4 regions of the Ensifer sp. 1H6 genome follow, and region 4 is predicted to be linked to each of the others. Evidence: predicted binding sites of a transcription regulator. Region 4 holds the regulator's gene; each other region holds the start of a gene.
What was found. Region 4 encodes LexA, which represses DNA repair genes until DNA is damaged. Its sites were predicted from a motif close to TGTTCNNNNTGTGTTCNG; they were not measured.

Region 1: the regulator LexA is predicted to act here: its motif matches at 2,965-2,982, upstream of ruvC (crossover junction endodeoxyribonuclease RuvC).
Region 2: the regulator LexA is predicted to act here: its motif matches at 3,004-3,021, upstream of BKP54_RS11590 (glycosyl transferase).
Region 3: the regulator LexA is predicted to act here: its motif matches at 3,852-3,869, upstream of BKP54_RS24425 (UvrD-helicase domain-containing protein).

What each region holds. Positions count from the first base shown of each region.
Region 1 covers NZ_MOAI01000004.1:121,035-126,194, forward strand. Annotated here, with positions in the region: gene BKP54_RS06535 (metallophosphoesterase) at 1-590, opposite strand, end outside; gene ruvB (Holliday junction branch migration DNA helicase RuvB) at 591-1,631, opposite strand; gene ruvA (Holliday junction branch migration protein RuvA) at 1,719-2,336, opposite strand; gene ruvC (crossover junction endodeoxyribonuclease RuvC) at 2,409-2,921, opposite strand; gene BKP54_RS06555 (LLM class flavin-dependent oxidoreductase) at 3,094-4,095, shown strand; gene BKP54_RS06560 (HAD hydrolase-like protein) at 4,100-4,735, opposite strand; gene BKP54_RS06565 (YebC/PmpR family DNA-binding transcriptional regulator) at 4,928-5,160, opposite strand, start outside.
Region 2 covers NZ_MOAI01000008.1:41,893-47,052, reverse strand. Annotated here, with positions in the region: gene BKP54_RS11605 (F0F1 ATP synthase subunit B) at 1-305, shown strand, start outside; gene BKP54_RS11600 (ribonuclease HII) at 681-1,331, opposite strand; partial or broken gene BKP54_RS11595 (PA0069 family radical SAM protein) at 1,782-2,938, opposite strand; gene BKP54_RS11590 (glycosyl transferase) at 3,138-3,665, shown strand; gene moaB (molybdenum cofactor biosynthesis protein B) at 3,974-4,516, opposite strand; gene BKP54_RS11580 (4-(cytidine 5'-diphospho)-2-C-methyl-D-erythritol kinase) at 4,518-5,160, opposite strand, start outside.
Region 3 covers NZ_MOAI01000024.1:11,362-16,521, reverse strand. Annotated here, with positions in the region: gene BKP54_RS24445 (efflux RND transporter permease subunit) at 1-921, opposite strand, end outside; gene BKP54_RS24440 (efflux RND transporter periplasmic adaptor subunit) at 918-2,102, opposite strand; gene BKP54_RS24435 (cyclase family protein) at 2,419-3,240, shown strand; gene BKP54_RS24430 (carboxymuconolactone decarboxylase family protein) at 3,372-3,776, shown strand; gene BKP54_RS24425 (UvrD-helicase domain-containing protein) at 3,912-5,160, shown strand, end outside.
Region 4 covers NZ_MOAI01000002.1:24,327-29,486, reverse strand. Annotated here, with positions in the region: gene BKP54_RS03045 (septal ring lytic transglycosylase RlpA family protein) at 1-307, opposite strand, end outside; tRNA gene BKP54_RS03040 (tRNA-Ser) at 584-673, shown strand; gene BKP54_RS03035 (DUF4242 domain-containing protein) at 1,347-1,637, shown strand; gene BKP54_RS03030 (hypothetical protein) at 1,746-1,958, shown strand; gene BKP54_RS03025 (hypothetical protein) at 2,456-2,743, shown strand; gene BKP54_RS03020 (hypothetical protein) at 2,802-3,041, opposite strand; gene lexA (transcriptional repressor LexA) at 3,222-3,938, shown strand; gene BKP54_RS03010 (hypothetical protein) at 4,158-4,490, opposite strand; gene BKP54_RS34880 (hypothetical protein) at 5,134-5,160, opposite strand, start outside.

The sequences.
Region 1 (5,160 bases), on a different contig from region 4:
CCCTGCATATGCTTGCGCATCCATTTCTTGCCCGGCACCAACGCGAGTTGGTCTTCGAGGCCGGCGAGCCAGAAGCCGAGGCCATCCTTTTCCAGGCGGATGGCGCGATTGCTGTAGACGTTGATGCCGACGTCGGCGAGCGCCTTGTGACCGAAGGTGAGGCCGCCGCTGTTCTTCTGCGCGGTCCCGTCCTCCCACCAGTCGTGATTGCCCATGATCGCATGCACGCCGAGCGGCGCCTCAAGCGTCGCGAGCGCCTTCGACCATTCGCTGGAATGCACATAACGCGTGACAAGGTTCATGCCGGCGGCATAGTCGCCGAGAAGGACGGTGATATCGCCACCAAGCGCATTGGCCTGCCGGCAGATCGAGGCGATGCGGCTGGCGGACATCCATGGCTCACAGGCGTGGATGTCGGCAAGTGCCACCACCCGCAGCTTCAAGCCCGGCGACCAGCCCGGCGGCGTCAGCGCATAACGCGTCACGCTCAGCCGGGCGAGCGGCTCGATGGCAAAGGCATAGCTGCCAAGCGCCGCCATGCTGGCAATCCCGCCGCCGAGAAACTTCAGAAGCCCACGGCGCGTGATCATTTACTCGTCCTCGAGCGTCAATCGAAACTGGGTCGCCTCGACCTCTTTTGGCGGATTGAGGCCGATATGTTTCCAGGCATTGGCGGTCAATATGCGGCCGCGCGGCGTGCGCTGGATGAAACCCTGCTGGATCAGATAGGGTTCGATGATGTCTTCGATCGCATCGCGCGGTTCGGAAAGCCCCGCGGCAATGGTCTCGATGCCGACAGGCCCGCCAGCGAAATTCTGGGCGATCATGAAGAGATAGCGCCGGTCGAGCTGGTCGAGCCCCATATTGTCGACGAGAAGCCGCGTCAGTGCCTCGTCGGCGATCGTCTTGGTCACCGCCTCGGCCCGCGCCACTTCAGCGAAGTCGCGCACGCGCCTAAGCAGCCGACCGGCAATGCGCGGCGTGCCGCGCGCGCGGCGGGCGATCTCGCGCGCGCCGTCGTCGGTCATGCCGAGCCCCATCAGCCGGGAGCCACGGCGCACGATCGATTCCAGTTCCTCGACCGTGTAGAAATTGAGCCGCACCGGAATGCCGAAGCGGTCGCGCAGCGGCGTCGTCAGCAGGCCGAGACGGGTGGTTGCAGCGACCAGCGTGAACTTCGACAGATCGATCTTCACCGATCGCGCCGCCGGCCCCTCGCCGATGATCAGATCGAGCTGGAAATCTTCCATCGCCGGATAAAGGATTTCCTCGACGGCCGGGTTGAGCCGGTGGATTTCGTCGATGAACAGAACGTCGCGCTCTTCGAGATTGGTCAGAAGCGCTGCCAGATCGCCCGCCTTGGCGATAACAGGCCCGGAGGTCGAGCGGAAGTTGACGCCCAGTTCCTTGGCCATGATCTGCGCCAGCGTCGTCTTGCCCAGACCGGGCGGCCCGACGAACAGCACGTGATCGAGCGCTTCGCCGCGGTTCTTCGCCGCCTCGATGAAGATCTTCAGGTTGGCGCGGGCTTCCGCCTGGCCGGTGAATTCGTCCAGCGACTGCGGACGCATGGTCGCATCGAGATCTTCGCCGCGCTTTTCCGGCGTTATCAGACGTGCGGCTTCAGTCATCCATCCGTTCCAATCGATCGGGCATGCTTGCGCGTGGTGTCAAAGAGAATGCCCGTTTTGCATCGGCCGGCACGACAACGCAAGGATTCATCGCGCCAGTTCCTTGAGACCCAGCCGGATCAGCTTGGCACTGTCGGCATCCTCGCCGCCGTTCTTCAGCGCCGCGGCAACCGCATTTGCAGCCTGGTCGCGGGAATAGCCGAGGTTGGTCAACGCCGACACCGCGTCTGAAACCGGCGCCGAGGCAACACCCTCGCCAAGCTCCTGCTTGAGGCCGATCGTGCCGGACATTTCGCCGGCAAACGCCGGCGCCTTGTTCTTCAATTCGGTGACGATGCGCACCGCCACCTTCGGGCCGACGCCCGGCGCCCGCGATACCGAGGTCTTGTCCTGCAGCGCAATCGCGTTTGCAAGCTCGCCCGGCGTCAGCGTCGACAAGAGGGCGAGCGCAACCTTGGAGCCCACCCCCTGGACGCTCTGCAACAGCCGGAACCACTCACGCTCCAGCGCCGTCAGGAAGCCGAACAGCTTCAACTGGTCCTCGCGCACATAGGTCTCGATAAACAGCACCGCCGCCTCCCCCGCCGAACCCAGCTTCGACAATGTGCGCGCCGAACAATGGGCGACATAGCCGACGCCATGCACGTCGAGAACGACATGATCCTCGCCGATTTCGTCGATAGTACCCTTCAATTTGCCGATCATGTGGCGTCGTCTCTCATGGATGGATTGCGGGATGATCGGACCGACCATCGGAAATTAACGGCAGCAGCGCAACTACCCCATCAGGGCCGCAAGCCGGCTGGTCACCGACAGGCGGTTGTGCGCGTGGCAAATGGCGATCGCGAGCGCGTCGGCAGCATCGTTGCCCTTGAACTCGGCCTTCGGCATCAGAACCTTCAGCATCATGTGGATCTGCTGCTTTTCACCGTGACCGACACCGATGACGGCCTTCTTGACCGCGTTCGGCGCGTATTCGGCAACCCTCAAGCCCGCGCGCGCCGGCACCAGCATGGCGATGCCGCGCGCCTGCCCGAGCTTCAGCGTCGCCGTTGCATCCTTGTTGACGAAGGTCTGCTCCACCGCAGCCTCGTCCGGCTGATAGCTGTGCACGACTTCCGCCAGGCCATCATGCAGCTGGCAGAGCCGCGAAGCGAGATCCATGTCGCCATCCGAGGTCACGGTGCCGGAGGCAACGAACCGCAGCGAATTGCCAAGCGTTTCGATGATACCCCAGCCGGTACGGCGGAGGCCCGGATCGATGCCGATGATGCGAATCGTGGTCTGCATGAATTTCACCCTATGCTGCGTGTCCGGACGCTGCCAGCAAAAAGTGAACAAAACAAAAACATCCACATAAGGCAAACGCGGCTGCCGGAAATCTCGAGCACTACCCTTGGATTGAGGAATTTTGACCTTACATAGCCATTCAATCAATTTCGCTCAATAAAGGGCCTTGCTCATGGCGTCTTTCTCCGTCCTCGATCTCTCCCCGATCACCGAAGGCGGCAGCGTCGCCCAATCGCTCGAAAACTCGCGGCTCTTGGCGCAGGCGGCCGAAGAAAACGGCTACAAGCGGTTCTGGCTGGCCGAACACCACGGCATGAAGGGCATTGCCAGCGCTGCGACCTCGATTGTCATCTCCCATGTCGCAGCGGGAACGAAGACGATCCGCGTCGGCTCCGGCGGTATCATGTTGCCGAACCATTCGCCGCTGGTGATTGCCGAGCAGTTCGGCACACTTGCCGCCCTTTATCCCGGCCGGATCGATCTCGGGCTTGGGCGGGCGCCGGGCACCGACATGCGCACCGCCCAGGCGCTCCGCCGCAATATGGAGGCGAGCGCCAACAACTTCCCCAATGACGTCGTCGAACTGCAGGCACTGCTCGGCCCCATCGCCGAGGATCAGAAGATCATCGCGGTTCCGGGTTCCGACACCAATGTGCCGATCTGGCTGCTCGGATCGAGCCACTACAGCGCCCATCTCGCCGGCATGCTCGGTTTGCCCTTTGCCTTTGCCTCGCATTTCGCGCCCGACATGCTGCTGTCGGCGCTCGAGATCTATCGCGAGCGCTTCACGCCCTCGGAGACGCTGGACAAGCCGCACGTGATGGTCGGCGTCATGGGCGTGGCAGCTGCCACCGACGAGGAGGCGAACTACCTCTTCACGTCGATGCAGCAATCCTTTGTCGCCCTGCGGCGCAACGCCCGCGGCCGGTTCCCGGCACCGGTCGCATCCATGGACGGGCTATGGAGTTCGGACGAGAAGATCTTTGTCGATCATGCGATGTCCTATGCCATCGTCGGCGGGCCGGAGACGATCCGCAGAAAGATCGAAACGTTCCTCGACCAGACCAAGGCCGACGAACTGATCATCTCCATGCCGATCTTCGACATGGATGCCCGGCTCAAGTCGCTTCGGCTTTTCGCCGAAGCGCAGCAGGAGCTTGCCAAGGCGGCCTGACTGATCAGCCGTTCGCGCCCCGAAAGGCCGGCAGGATCTCGTCGATGCGATCGAAGAAACGATCCGGCCCGAGCGATTTCAGAAACGCGGGATCGGCGTAACCCCAGCCGACGGCGCCCGCCGCAATGCGTACTTTGCGGGCTGCCTCGATGTCGCGAGCCTCGTCGCCGATCGCAAGCATCCGCGAAGGATCGATACCAGCAAACTTGACGACCCTCTTGAAATGCTGCGCCTTGCCGAACAGCGTGGCGCCGCATTCGAACAGGTCGATAGCGCCAGCGGTCTCGCCTAGCGCCTTGCGAACGGCCGCTTCGCCATTCGAACTGACGACCGCGATGCCGATGCCAGCCGACTTCAGCGCCGTCAGCATGCCCGAAACGCCGGGGAAAAGCTGGATGGCCCGAGCCTGGGCGGCCATTTCCTGCCGCATGAAAGTGGCGATCTGCGGCAGTTTCCACATCGGTACGCCGAGATGCGCGATGATCTCGCGACTGCCCATGGCGCGCAGCCCCTTGAACTCCTCGACCGTGAGCTGGCGAAACCCGAAGCGCGCGGCAGCAAGGTTGCTCGCCGCCATGAACAGCTCCGCCGTATCGGCGAGTGTACCGTCGAAGTCGAAGATCGCGAACTCATACGCCATCGGTCACATCCCATCGGTGACGCCCAAAGAAAAACCCGTGCCCTTTAGGACACGGGTAGATCAAGACGTCTACAGCGCGGTGCGTCCGATTGGACGCGCAAGGGTCGCTGTAGCACTTTGAATTGCTGCATGTTTTTGTCCCTAAATCGGATGGGACTTAAGGAGACATGCAGTAGGCCTGAAAAAATCGGATCAGGCCGAAAGCTTCGCCATGACCTCATCGGACACTTCGAAGTTCGAATAGACGTTCTGCACGTCGTCGTCGTCTTCAAGAATGTCGATGAGCTTCATCAGCGACTGCGCCTTCTCCTCGTCAACAGGCACGGTGTTCTGGGCTTTCCAGATCGCATTGACGGTCTCGGCTTCGCCGAGCGTGTCTTCCAGAGCCTTGGAGACTTCGCCGATCGCTTCGAAACCGCAGATGA
Region 2 (5,160 bases), on a different contig from region 4:
ACCAGCGCAAGCGCAAGGATGCCGAAGCGGAAGCTGCCGGTATCGTTGCCGCTGCCCAGCGCGAAGCAGAAATGCTGACCGCCGAAGCCAAGCAGAAGACGGAAGAATTCGTCACCCGCCGGACCGCGCTGTCGGAACAGAAGATCAAGCAGGCCGAAAGCGACGCGATCAACGCCGTTCGTTCGGCTGCCGTCGATCTGGCCATCAGCGCTGCCGAAAAGATTGTTGCTGCCAAGGCTGACGCCGGCGCCCAGAGCGAGCTGTTCAAGAAGGCACTTGGCGAAGTCAAGTCGCGCCTGAACTAAGCCTCGGCTGCAAGATACGATTTAAAGGCCCCGCCACGTGCGGGGCTTTTTGTTTTTGGGATAGCCTTGGGTGATGCGTGCGAGCGCCAGTTCGGGATGTCTTCCGTGACGTCCGGAACCTGTTTGGGCTCGATAAGGGGGGAAACCCCGCGGAACGCCGGCCGATGGTCAGGGGCGGGCGGCGGATTACCGCAGATGCGGTGACCGGAGCGGCTCGGCAGGGGGCGGAGACATGGCTACAGCAAAGCCTGCCGCGTCACCGCTCGTCTGTCTCCGTCTATGACGCGCTGCGCCGTCAAGCGCACCTTCCGGGGGGGCCGCCATCGGCATCGGTTTGTGTCGATCCAGACGGCGAGGTTTCAACGATGCCGAACGTCAATCCTTGCGCAGCGGACGGAAGCTCATGCGATGCAGCGGGCAGGGGCCCTTGGCATCGATTGCCTTGCGATGCACCACTGTCGCGTAGCCGGCATGAGCCGCAAAGCCGTAGCCGGGGTGAGCGACATCGGCCCGTTCCATCATCCGGTCGCGCGTCACCTTGGCGACGATCGATGCCGCGGCGATCGAGAGCGAGCGGGCGTCGCCCTTGACCACCGCCTTGGCGTGACAGCCAAGACCGGGCGGAACATCGCGGCCATCGACCAGCACGAAACGCGCGGTCAGGGACAGGCCGTCGACGGCCCGTCGCATCGCCTCGAGGCTTGCCTTGCGGATATCGATGGTATCGATCGTGGTGGCCGAGGAAGAGGCGATGGAAACGGTGGCGGTTGCCAGGATCTCATCGAACAGCCGTTCGCGCTCAGCGGCGCTCAATTTTTTGCTGTCGTTCAGGCCTTCGGGGATGGCATCCGGGTCGAGGATGACCGCGGCGGCAACGACGGGTCCGGCAAGCGGCCCTCGGCCGGCCTCGTCGGCGCCAGCGACCGGCCAGGCGCCGTCCCTTCTGGCAGCCAGTTCAAAGCTGAAATCGGGCGCAAGGATAATATCCGGGAAAAGGGGAGAATCGGTCGATCTGCGATGTGACATGCGGCGAAACTCGCATGATCGACCGATTCTCTTCAAGTCCCCCGATCTGAGTGCGGCGGCAGCCGGGGGGTATGCCAGCGTCATCCTGATGAGGCACGGAGGAGACGCCGGAATTCAATTCTGTCGCCGCGCGCCAGATATGACGCGCGAGGGACGCTGCTCGCATGAACTTGCGCCGTGACCTGCTTCCCAAATCGCAGCCGATCCAGGGAACCGGGCGTCTCAAGACCGATGCCTGCCCATTCCGGCCAACCATTGAGGTTATTTTGCCTTCAGGCCACACCTCGCATTCCTGACCTGAGCGGTCGAAAACTCCACTTCTCCAGCGACATACGCAATACCGATTGCCGCTAGGGCGTTCCGATTTAGACGGAATCGCGGAACGCTCTATCTCCTTGTTTTTACGCATTTCCTGACGGAAAACCGCTTCGCACTTTTCCTGGAAATGCTCTAGAGCAGCGATAGCTGGACGCCGGTTCCGAGTGGCGGCACGAAAATGTCGTCGCGCAACTGTCGACGATTGAGGTTGAGACCGAGGCGTTTGGCCGCAAGTTCAAACCGGCGGCCGATCTGCCAGGCATAGGGACCGGCGCCCTTCATGCGCTTGCCGAACTCGGCGTCATAATCCTTGCCGCCACGCATCGAGCGGATAAGCGACATGACGTGCCGATAGCGGTCCGGATAGTTCCGCAGCAGCCAGTCGCGAAAGAGCGGGCTGACCTCCAGCGGCAGGCGCAGCAGCACATAGGTCGCTTCCAGCGCTCCTGCCGATCGGGAGGCTTCCAAAACCCGTTCGATCTCATGATCGTTGAGGGCCGGGATGATCGGCGACACCAGCACGCCGGTCGGAATGCCGGCTTCGGTGAGGGCGCGCATCGCTTCCAGTCGTTTGGAAGGGGTCGAAGCACGTGGCTCCATCGTACGCGCCAGCTTTCGGTCGAGCGTCGTCACCGAAATGCCGACCCGTGCAAGTCCCTTTTCTGCCATCGGTGCAAGCAGATCGATGTCGCGCGTCACCATCGCCGACTTCGTCACGATCATGACAGGATGGTTGGCGGCCTGCAGCACTTCGAGGATCTGGCGCATGATCCGCCATTCCTTCTCAATCGGCTGGTAGGGATCGGTGTTGGTGCCGATCGCAATCGGCCTCACCTTGTAGTCCGTGCGGGCGAGCTCGCGCTCCAGCAGGCGTGGGGCGTCGGGCTTGGCAAAGAGCTTCGCCTCGAAATCGAGGCGGCCGAAAGCCCCATATAGGCATGTGTCGGACGGGCAAAACAATAAATGCATCCATGCTCGCAGCCGCGATAAGGGTTGATCGAGCGATCGAAGGAAATGTCGGGAGAATCGTTGCGGCTGATCACCGAGCGCGGCTTTTCCACCTGCACCTCGGTCTTGAAGGGAGGCAGGTCCTCAAGGCTCTCCCAACCGTCGTCGAAGACCTCGCGCGCCTGCGGCTCAAAGCGGCCCGACATGTTCAGTCCGGCACCCCGCCCGCGGCGACGGTCATTCTCGATCCTGAGACCGGTCCCGCTCATCAATGCTTCGGCAACCTCTGCCGTGTTGGCGGGTGCAAGCGCACCCTGCCTGATCTGAGACAGCTCTTTCATCGGAATCTCCGAGGGATCACCCGTTTGATCCCGTTTTGTTCTGATTATTTTCCTATCGCGAAAACAAGAACAATTCAAGAACAAAAATCGCGCGTGCTGAAACGAGAGCGACCGGCATGACTTGGCGATCGGACAAATCGCGGGCGCGGTCATGCCACGCGGATGTAGCATTTTACGCTGCAATGCGGTAGGAACAGCTATGCTGACGATCATCATGGAAACACGTGACAACGAGGCGGAACTGGCACAGACGCTGTCCGTGCTCGTGGCAGGCGCCGTCGAAGGTTTGGTCAGCGATGTCATCATCCTCGATCATGGCTCGAAGGACGGGTCGGTGCGCGTGGCAGATGCCGCCGGCTGCCGTTTCTGCGTCGATTGGGATCTGGGCGAAATCGTGCGCTCCGCGCGCGGCGAGTGGCTGATGCTGCTTGAGCCCGGTGCTCGGCCGATAGGGCGCTGGGTGGATGAGCTCGTCGAGTATGTGTCGCTTCACAAGGGGCCGGCCCGTTTCTCGCCATCGCGAATGCACCGCAAGCCGTTGCTGCATCGTCTCGCGCGGCGCGTAAAGCCGCTGGAGGCGGGCTTCCTCGTGCACAAGCGCGACGCCTTGGCGATCGCGCGCGGGAAGATGCCGCTGGGCGAAATGACGAATATCCGCGCCGTTCGAAAGCTTGCGACGGAGCTTGTCCCCGCCTGGGTCGCCGTTGACAGCAGGCAGAGCGCCTAGAGTAAATTCGCTCCAACAAAAAAGGTGCCTGTCCTGCGGACGGCACCTCCAAGCGGCTACCAAATTTCCTTGCTAGCAAAGTCTTGTCCGAGCGACCGGGCGAGCCGCGCGTCGTATGTTTTTGTTCCCATCGCTTGGGGGGACATCGGCGATGGGCCGTCTTTGCTCCGGTCGAAGGATTTGCTCGGATCTCGTTGCGATCCCTCAATGCGAGCTGACGTTGGAAGCTGTAGCAGGCGGTTGCGGGTTTCGCAGTTCCCCAGGGAACAGGCTTGTCTCGCGGCACAATTGGGTCGCCGATTGAGGCGTCAGCCCCGTTTCAGATGCTCGTCGAGCCGCGGCATGATCTCGACGAAGTTGCACGGCATGTGCCGGTAGTCGAGTTGTTGCTTGAGAATGCCGTCCCAGGCATCCTTGCAGGCCCCGGGGGACCCCGGCAGGACGAAGATGAAGGTGGCGTTGGCGACACCGCCTGTCGCGCGCGACTGAATCGTCGAGGTGCCGATCTTCTCGTAGGAAATCCGGTGAAAAACTTCGGAGAAGCCATCCATGCGTTTCTCGAACAGCGGTTCGAGCGCCTCCGGCGTGACGTCGCGGCCGGTGAAGCCTGTTCCGCCGGTGGTGATCACCACGTCGATTGTCTCGTCGAGCGTCCAGGCCTCCACCTGATCGCGGATCCTTTGCCGATCGTCCGGCACGATTGCGCGTGCCTCCAGACGATGACCGGCGTCGCGCACCCGCGCCTCAAGCGTGTCGCCGGATTTGTCGTCGGCCAGCGTGCGCGTGTCGGACACTGTCAGTATGGCGATGCCGACGGGGACGAAAGGGCGATTGTCATTGATCCCGGCCATTCTATTTCCCTCTGCCCACGGTTCTGCCGGCGAGAACGTACCATTCAGGATGGGCGGCAGAAAGAGTGTAGGCGGCGCGCTGCGCGCTTTCGTCGCTGTCGAACAGGCCGAAGCAGGTGGCGCCTGAACCGGACATCCGCACCAGCGCGGCTCCGGTTGTTGCCAGCGCGCCGGAGACGTCGGCGATTACCGGCTGCAGCCGGCGCGCCGGCGGCTCCAGGTCGTTGCGCATCGCCGCCATGGCCGAAAGCCAGGCCGCAGGGGAGCCGAGGCCATCCGGGATCACAAGCGGTGGGTTGTTCTTCTTTTCCAGCGTCCGGAAGATCACCGGCGTCGAGACCGCGACCAGAGGATTGACCAGCACGATCGGGAAGGAGGGAAGCTCAATGGCAGGGGTGATCTCTTCGCCGATGCCACTGGCAATAAGCGACCTGCCGTCTAGGCACATTGGCACGTCGGCGCCGAGTTTCAGCGCCAAGGCGGCGAGCAACGCCGGTTCGATGCCGGTCTTCCAGAGGTCGAGAAGGCCGCGAAGCGTTGCGGCCGCATCGGCGGACCCGCCGCCGATGCCCGAGGCGATGGGCAGGTTCTTTTCGAGATGAATGTGGACCGGGCCGGTGTCGACGCCCTGCGATGCCAGAGCC
Region 3 (5,160 bases), on a different contig from region 4:
ATCGACGGTATTGGATTGCGCCTGGCGGATGATGCCGAGGCCGATGCCCTGGCGGCCGTTGGAGCGCAGCGCCGTGGTGCCTGAATCGGGTCCGAGCGTCACCGTGCCGATGTCGCGCAGCCGCACATTGTTGACGAGGATGAGGTTTTCGAATTGCTCCGGCGTCTGCAGGTCGGCGGTGGCGCGCACCGAAATGTCCTGGCTGGCGCTCGTGAGCTTGCCGGCCGGCACGTCATAGGAGGCGTTGGCAAGGGCCGTCCTGAGGTCTGCCACCGTCACGCCGCGCCCGGCAAGCTTGGCTTGGTCGAGGTCGATGCGAAAGATTTTTTCCTGGTCGCCATAGACGGCAACGTCGGCGACGCCCTCGACGGCGGCCAGCCGGTCGCTGATCTCGTTTTCGACGAGCAGCGTCATGTCTTCCATCGACATGGTATCGGAGGTCAGCGCCAGGCGCATGATCGGTTGGCTGTCGGCGTCCGCCTTGACGATGCTCGGCTCGTCCGCCTGGTCGGGCAGCTGGTTGCGAACGCGCCCCAGCGCATCGCGGATATCGTTGGCCGCCTGGCCGATGTCGGTGGTGTCGGAGAATTGCAGCGTCACGCGGCTGCGGCCGAAGGACGAGGTCGAGGAGATGTCGCGGATGCCCTGCACGCGCGAGACCGCACCTTCGACGACCGATGTCACCTCGCGGTCCATGGTCTCGGGTGCTGCACCGTCGAGCGTCGTCGTCACGGAGACGACCGGCTGGTCGACCTGCGGCAGTTCGCGGATCTCGATGCCGTTCCAGGCCGCAAGGCCGGCGACGACGATCAGCGTGTTGACGACCAGGGCGAAGATCGGCCGGCGGATGAAAAGCGCGGTGAAGCCGGTCTTGCCGGCCTCGCGCGCGGTCTGGTGGCCGGGTTCCTTCGCGCCGCTCACTTCCCGTCCTCCGCGACCTTCTGCGCGGCATCGCGGCGCTCGCGCCCGGCAATGCGCACGTCGCCGCCGTCGCGCAGCCGCTGCACACCTTCGGTGACGACTTCGTCGCCTTCGCTCAAGGCCGCATCAACCAGCACCTTGTCGGGGTTGCGCTGGATGATCTTGACCGGAACCCGCTCGCTCTTGTCGGCGCTGACACGCCAGACATAGGAGCCTTCGGAGCTCCACTGGATCGCGAGCGGATCGACGGTCGGATAGGTGTCGCCATCGAATGCCATGGTCACCGAGAAGGACATGCCCGCCCGCAACGTGTCGTCAGGATTTTCCAGCCGCGCCCGCACGCGCAGCGTCCGGCTTGCCTGGTCCAGGCGGTTGTCGATGGCGTGAATGACGCCCTCGAGTTGGCTGCCCGGCTGGGCAATGGCGTGCGCTGTCACCGGCTGGCCGACGACGATCTTGCTCGCAAAACGCTCCGGCACCCAGAAGTCGACGAGGATTTCCGAGCGGTCGTCGACCACGGCGATCGGCGTCGTCGTGGTGACGTAGTCGCCGACATTGACGGTGATGATGCCGACAACGCCCTGCGACGGCGCAACGATATCGCGGCGCTTGAGGTCGAGCTCGGCGGTCTTGAGCGCAAGCTCCGCGGCCTGCATGGCGATTTCGGCGTCGCGCACGTCGACGGCGGTCACCGCGCGCGCTGTGCTGAGGTTGCGATAGCGCTCCAGTTTTTCGCGGGCACTGTCGCGCGTCAGCCGCGCCTGGTCGGCAGCAATCTTCTGGTCGTCGCTATCGAGCTTGGCGATCACCTGCCCCTGCGCCACCTTTTCGCCGGAGCGCACGAGAATTTCGGTGAGGTTGCCGGTGGCCGTCGGCGTCACGGTGACGGAGTGGATCGCCTCGCCGTTGCCGATCGCGTTCAGCCGGTCATTGACGACAGACGTTGCCGAAGGGCGAACCATGACGAGGATGGCGTCGTTGCCGCCCTGCCTCCGTCCGCCGCTGCCTTGGCCGCCCTCGCCCCCAGCGGCACCGCTCTGCTTGGAGATGGCATCGATCAGCGGATGCGAGACACCGATCGCGGCCAGCGTTTCGCCTGCTCCGGGCACGAACCGCACCCAGACGCCGGCACCCACCAAAAGCACAACGGCGCTCACCGCCAGCTGTTTCCAAACCCGCATTCATGTCTCCAAATATGCAAAACGCGCTCCTGCGCGGCACGCGCCGGCGGAACGTTCCGATTTGCCCAGAGTATCGTTGTTCGCACCTTTGTGGGCAACGGCGGAATGCCATCATTACGCAATTGTAATAAAAGCGTATTTGTTGGCGGCATGATGACATCAGCGCCATCGTGCGCCGGCAATCGCGATCGCCGTGTCATTCCATCAAAACGCACGGGACAAAGACCGTTTACAGCGATTTCCTCTGAGGTATCCTGCAACCGCTGGCAGCCATTGCCATCAGGTTTCGACCGGTTCTTGAGAGGGAAGCAAAGACATGTGCGATGCGTGCGTCATGGAATCCGTAAAGCAGAAAATGTTGTCCCGCCGCAGCTTCTTCAAGGCAGCAGCCGTCGGCACAGCGGGCATCGCCGCCGCGAGCGCCGGTATCGCCCCGCCGGCGCTCGCCCAGGGACACACCGGCGTCACCGACCTCACCCACGAACTCTACGAGGAGTTCCCGACCTTCTTCGGCCAGCAGCAGTTCTTCCGCGAGCAAAAGTTCAGCTACGCCAAGGACAAGTTCAACCTGTTCGAGCTCCGGGTGAACGAACACACCGGCACCCATGTCGACGCGCCGCTGCATTTCTCCGCCGATGGTCTGTCGGTCGCCGAGCTGCCGGTTGAAAAGCTCGTCGTGCCACTCTGCGTCGTCGACATCCGCGAGAAGGCGTCCGCCGATGCCGATGCGCAAATAACACCCGACGACATCAAGGCCTGGGTCGCCGCCAATGGCGACATTCCGGAAAACGCCTGCGTCGCCATGCTTTCCGGTTGGGGAGCGCACCTTGGCACTGACAAGTTCCGCAATGCCGATGCAAACGGCAAGATGCACTTTCCCGGTTTCCACGCCGAGGCGGCGAAATACCTGCTCGACGAGACCAAGGCGGCCGGCATCGCCGTCGACACGCTTTCGCTCGACCATGGCCCCTCGCCTGATTTCGCCACCCACTATGCCTGGCTGCCGGAAGGCCGCTGGGGACTGGAGGCGGCCGCCAACCTCGACAAGGTGCCCGTCAAGGGCGCGACCCTCGTGCTTGGCGCGCCCAAACACCGCGGCGGCACCGGCGGTCCGGCGCGCGTGTTTGCGCTCGTCTAGAGCATACCCAGGAAAAATGCGAAGCGGTTTTCCGTGAGGAAATGCGTACAAGCAAAGAGGGATACCAACCTGCCGATCCGGCGCGTCCGCCGCCGGACGCCCCCCGATTGACCCTATGACCAGGAGACGTCATGAGCACCATCGCCCCGCCTGCCGATCCGGAATCCGACGCGCGCGTAAAAGCCGTGTTCGACGACATTCGCGCCACCCGCAAATCGGATTTCATCAACAATATGTGGCTGTGGCTCGCCTTCGATGCCGACCTGCTGGAGCAGACCTGGCGCGACGTCAAGGCGGTGATGGCAACGCCCTCCGCGCTCGATCCGCTGGTCAAGGAAATGCTCTACATCGCCGTTTCCGTCAGCAATGGCTGCGGCTACTGCGCCCATTCGCATACGGCTGCCGCGAGAGCCAAGGGCATGAGCGACGCCGAACATGCCGATCTCTTGCGCGTGATCTCACTTGCCGCCAGAACCAACCAGCTGGCGACCGCCTTGCAGGTGCCGGTGGACGCTGCCTTCGACAGGACGGCCTGACGGCGGTGAGCGCGAGAATAAGCGGCTTCGAAATCGCCTGTCTTTCCACAGGCTTGGTGCGGGTGGCGCAGAAAACGGAATAAAAGAAGAACATCCTTTCTGGCCTTTCGCCTCCGAATCACTACATTGAGCCGCATGATGAGTGGTTTCGACGACATTCCCTTCTTCGACGAAGAGCCGGCCCCGCGCAAGCAGCCGCCAGCAACGGGCGGCATCGCCGCGCGCGCCATGGCTGCCCGCGACCGCCAGCAGCGCCCGGATTATCTCTCCGGCCTCAATCCGGAACAGGCCGAAGCGGTCGAATCTCTGGATGGCCCGGTGCTGGTTCTCGCCGGCGCCGGCACCGGCAAGACCCGGGTTCTCACCACCCGCATCGCCCATATTCTTTCCACCGGCCGCGCCTTCCCCTCGCAGATCCTTGCGGTGACCTTCACCAACAAGGCGGCGCGCGAGATGAAGGAGCGCGTCGGCGTGCTCGTCGGCCATGCGGTCGAGGGCATGCCCTGGCTCGGCACCTTCCACTCGATCGGCGTCAAGCTGTTGCGCCGCCACGCCGAGCTGGTGGGCCTGCGCTCCGACTTCACCATTCTCGACACCGACGACGTCGTCAGATTGATCAAGCAGATCATCCAGGCCGAGGGCCTCGACGACAAGCGCTGGCCGGCCAAGCAGTTCGCCGGCATGATCGACGGCTGGAAGAACAAGGGCCTCGACCCGGCGCAGATCCCCGAGGGCGATGCCCGCGCCTTTGCCAACGGCAAGGGCCGCGAGCTCTACGCCGCCTACCAGAACCGGCTGCGCACGCTGAACGCCTGCGACTTCGGCGATCTGCTGCTGCACCCGATCCGCATGTTCCGCAGCAATCCGGATGTGCTGAAGGAATACCACGACAAGTTCCGCTACATCCTCGTCGACGAATATCAGGACACCAACACCGCGCAGTACATGTGGCTGCGGCTTCTGGCGCAGCGCGCCAAGGGCGTGCCGCAGAACGTTTGCTGCGTCGGCGACGACGACCAGTCGATCTATGGCTGGCGCGGCGCGGAAGTGGACAACATCCTGCGCTTCGAAAAGGATTTCCCCGGCGCCAAGGTCATCAAGCTCGAGCGCAACTACCGCTCGACCGAGCATATTCTCGGCGCCGCCGCGCATCTGATCGCCCACAACGAGGGGCGCCTCGGCAAGACGCTGTTTACCGAACGCACCGACCCGGATGACGAGAAGGTGCAGGTGCACGCCGCCTGGGACTCCGAAGAGGAAGCCCGCGCCGTCGGCGAGGAAATCGAACAACTGCAGCGCAAGAGCCACAAGCTCAACGACATGGCGATCCTGGTGCGCGCCTCGTTCCAGATGCGCGAATTCGAAGACCGCTTCGTCACGCTCG
Region 4 (5,160 bases):
CGTACCAGGACGCGACACCGGTCTTGTTGTAACCGAAATCTTCCTTCGGCTGGTACCACTTGCCCTTGACCTGATAGGCTTTGCCGACCTGAAAGCGGCCGCCGCCCTTCGGAATATTCTTGCCGGTAGCGACACGGGGGCTCGCCTTCACGCCATAAACGGACTCAGCAAAGTATTCTTTGCTTCTCGACTTGCTCTTCTTGATACTGGACGTCGATCCGCAAGCCGCAAGCGTTGCGCAAAGCACAGGGACCGCCGCAAGGCGCAGTCCCTTGATCAGATATGCCGCATTTTTACTGGATGTCATCTGTCCCACAACATCATTCGAATAAGCCGTACTCGAAACCTTCCACTCGTGCCCCCAGCGGAAATCTCGGCGTCCCGAAACGGAACAGTCGATTAATCATGACAGCAACAAGGCAAAATTGCGAACCGACGAATGGCTGACGGCTCGAAATCTCCAGTTATGGTTTACGAATGGTTACCCGGACAAAATGGGCAGCGGATGCGCCAAGAAAATCTTTCCGCCCACGCATGTTAAATCTTGCAAAGCAGCAAGGCTTCGCGCAATAACGCCCTGCCCGGAGGAGTGGCCGAGCGGTTTAAGGCACCGGTCTTGAAAACCGGCGTGCGTGAAAGCGCACCGTGGGTTCGAATCCCACCTCCTCCGCCATGGCTGTCTCATTTTTCGCCACCCATTATTGCGCTCGGTCGCCAAGTGAATGCTTTGGCGGCGAACGCATACAAGTTTTGCGAGTATTCCCCGATCATAGCCGCAGCATTGACGGCGCTTGCAAGGCGGTGGCTCGACCCGCTTGCCATCCCAGATAATTTGAGGGAAAGTCTGATTCCGGCCCATCGAGCCCTGGGCGATCTCCCAGAACTAGAGAAAACCATGCCTCTTAAATATTTGACGACAGCCGCTTTTCTCGCGCTTCTTGCACTTGCCGGATGCGCAAGCACCGGCGGCAGCAACACGACCTATGCGCAGTGGCAAGGTCCAACACCTGTACCCGATCCGTCTGCGGCGAGTCCCGGCGGTTTCCGGCTCAGCTACTAACTTGCGCTAGTATACGCGTGTCGGACGGAGCGCATCGCGCGCTCCCATCCCCGGCCGCGCGATTTCAGTCGCATAGAGCTATTGGCCGCGAGATATTGTGATCGCGGGGCGATACAGGCGCCCATCGTTTGATCGGACGCCAGTCCCGGTGGAGCCCCTTCCGCTGCTTGATCCTATACTTCCAGGGAAATCGTCGTGAATCGCCGCATCACCGGTGGAAAGTATTGACTTCAATTATATTAGATATTCTTGATATTCAGTCCTCCAACAACCGAGGAACTGAACGATGCCCACCTACATCATTGAACGCGACGTCCCAGGGGCCGACAAGCTCAACCAGGACGACCTTTGCGCATTATCGGCAAAATCCAATGCTGTCGTCGCCGATCTTGGCGTACCATATACATGGATCACCAGTTATGTCGCCGGCGACAAGATTTACTGCGTCCACGAGGCATCAAGCGCCGACGTCATTCGCGAACATTCGGAACGCGCCGGATTTCCGGCGAACAAGATAACCGAAGTTGCTGCCGTCATAGGGCCTGCGACAGCATCCCAGGGGCGCAACGGTAAGTGACCGAAGCGACGTTATCATCGCAGTGCCCGGACACCGGGCACGAATGCGCGACGCAACGCCGGCAAAACAGTGATCCACCGGCACCGTCATTGACTTACGGCGGTATCAATGCAGGCTGGTTTGCCGGCATTCGGCGCCCATGCAGGGTTCCCCGGCACACCTTCCAAGGAGACGATCATGGCAAAAGGTCAAGTGCGAAGTAACCGCGAGGTTAGAAAGCCAAAGAAGGACAAGACTGTCAAAGCCGCCGTTGTGACGGAAGGCTCACAGGTGAAGCTGGCCGGCAGCAGTTTCTCCCTGGGCAAGAAAGACAAGAAGTAAGACGGTCGGCTTTAACCTCTCGAACTAACGACATGAGAGAGATATCCGTCAGTGGCCAGTCGAACTGGGGTGCGCAACGTCTCCGCGACATCCCGGCGCGACTGGTCGAGCACCCGCGGTCAGATGCCGGTTTCGTAGCGCGTTTGAACGTCGTATGTATTTGGCTGGAGATGCGAAGATCGCTACAGGCGGATGCCGCTGGCCACTCGCACTCCATTACGGCGTCCAACATCATCGGAAGCATTTGCGGCGGGTATTGTTGATCAGCTGCCAGCGCCACGCTTTGAGGCGGGCGCCGGAAAATCGAAAACGCCAACGCACCTCACGCCAATCTTTGTGCCTTCATTGCCACAGCTTGAGCACCAGTGCTCGCCTTTCGCAAAGAACTGTTGAACACGGCACAGTGCCCGGCATGCTTGCTGGACTTCGGAACGAAAGCACGGTTCACATCGTTAACCAAACCATCGCCGCCACCTCTGATCTAGTGGACGTTCACCGTGCTTGCAGCCTTGCTTATCGCCTCGATTATCGCATCGCCTAACATCGCCCTCAGCGCTGCCACGGTCGACGACCTGCAAGCCGACTTCGAAACGGCCGTGCCCTGCCAGCAGATAGACGGCCGGAACGTTTGGAAGGGAACGATCGCCTACTACATCCAGTCCTTCGTCTATCAAGGCGACACGCCGGTCGCGACCGAAGCGGCCGACGCTGTGCTGCCGGAGGACAACTCCGCGGAAACCGTCAAGGAATTCGAGGACGCCTGCTCCGCGACGCAGCCGGCCTGATTCAGGCCTCCTCTAGCAGATCGCCCATCGATATTTCTGCTGATCCCTTGATGGCAGGCTATTTCCACTGCGTCCCATCGGCCGCGGCGCAACCGTGCGGCGGGTGTCCGTTGCCAAATGTCAGCTTCAGCCGGTCACAACCCCATTGATTGAGCGGCCCGGGCATCGCCGCATTCAACGCGATACCAACTTCGTCAAACGGGCTCTGCTTGTTATCCACGTATTGATACCAGCGAAACCCAAGGATCGCGGTCGCGGCGACAACGATGGTCAGCAAGATTTGAATCAGCTTCGTCATTAAACCCTCATTCCATAAACGGAAGGAGGCATATCAGCCTCGCGCGGCGCGTGCAGCGACGAGTTGGTCAATCTGCGCTTGATTGAACCAACATTCACAGAATTTTAGGCACTTGCGGAACACATATGGAACAGATAGTGTCTGTTCTTGATTTGTTTCACGCCTCTGGAGCGACTTGCCATGCTGACCCGCAAGCAACAGGAATTGCTTCTTTTCATCCATGAACGAATGAAGGAGTCCGGTGTACCGCCGTCCTTCGACGAGATGAAGGATGCACTCGACCTGGCATCCAAGTCGGGCATTCACCGGCTGATCACAGCGCTCGAGGAACGCGGCTTCATACGCCGGCTTCCCAACCGCGCCCGAGCGCTCGAAGTCATCAAACTGCCGGAAGCCTATGCTGCGAGCGCGCAGCCCCGTCGCGGGTTTTCGCCGAGCGTCATCGAGGGTAGCCTTGGCAAACCGCCCGCCCCTGCCCCCGCGGCGAAAACGCTGCCGGTTGCCGACAACAGCTCCGTGTCGGTTCCAGTGATGGGCCGCATTGCCGCCGGCGTGCCGATCTCGGCGATACAGAACAACACCCACGACATTACCGTGCCGCTCGATATGATCGGCAGCGGCGAGCACTACGCCCTTGAAGTGAAGGGTGATTCGATGATCGAGGCCGGCATTTTCGATGGCGATACGGTGATCATCCGCAATGCCACCACGGCCAATCCCGGCGATATCATCGTGGCACTAGTCGATGACGAGGAAGCAACGTTGAAACGCTTCCGGCGCAAGGGCGCTTCAATTGCTCTAGAGGCCGCCAACCCGGCCTATGAGACGCGCATCTTCGGGCCTGACCGGGTCAAGATTCAGGGCAAGCTCGTCGGCTTGATCCGCCGCTACCACTAAGCCCGTCTCACGCCAGCGCAATTCGAGGAAAAGTGCGGAGCGGTTTTCCGCCAGGAAATGCGTAAAAACAAATAGATAGAGCGCCTAGTGACTCCGTTTAAACCGGAAACGCTCTAGCCGCCTTCATGCCGGCCAGCCGCTCTCTTACTTCAACGTCTCGCCACATAGGGTAGCGAGACGGAGATTTTCGGATCGAGTGTTTTTCACGCTCGACGGATTTTACTCGTGAATCGAGTACTCGCCCAACTCGCAGAGATCCTGCTTGTCTTCAGTCGTGTCGAGACCGGAACCTTCTTCGAATTCAAAGCGCATGTCGTATTTGCAGACATCACGTCCGTCGGCGATGGTAATTTCCATGCTTTCGCCCGGATTAAGCACCTGCCGCCCGAAGACGTCGTCTTCCCACTGATCAACACCGACCGGCGATGTGTAGAAGTTCGTCAAAACGGCATTCGTCTTGTTCTTAAGCTGAAAGACGAGATCCTCAGCGCTTGCGGTGGCCGTCGTTACGGCAAGAATGGCAAGAGCAGTCAGGGCGATCTTATATTTCATTTTATGTCTTTTCCTCCATTGTTGGCTTTGTTTGACACTACCTATACGGGTCGCGCTGTTGGGATATTCATTCCCAGTTCTGTCTAGAGACAATATTTTCAGCACTGACAATAGTGACCGAATCACCATTTCGGGGCGCGTCCTCGCAAGGCCATGTCGTTGGCGACTGCGGACGTTCGCAAACTGGCGGGCAAGCGCAGCCCGGTCGAATTGCGCTTTGAAAACAGTGGTTGGCTGCGATGCGGGCAGCCTCGCTGCGCGTGTTGGACGCGCCGCATTGGCCCATGTTCCTTGCCCCCCGAAAACCGTACCTGCGTGCCGGCAGCATGTCCTTTGCGCAGGCACGCACAGCGTTTCACTTTCGACAATCGGGCTGCTATTGACGGAGAACCGCTTTAGCCAATCGCGCAGGCGCTGGGTGACTTGTTGCTTTCATCGTGCGAGGGGCTGAATCACGCGCTCGCCCGCCCTATCTACGTCACACTTTCGTTGACGCTCGCAACGAGCACGCGGCCGCTTACGCCACCGATGGCCGGTATTTCGACCGCCTTCGGATCTGCGTTCGCCTTGAACCTCGCGTGGGGCGTCGACCGCCAGCGGCATTCGCCGCTGCCAAACCTGTTGAGCGTGTGGCCGATGGCGCTCAATTCTCCTGAACGGAAACCCCGTC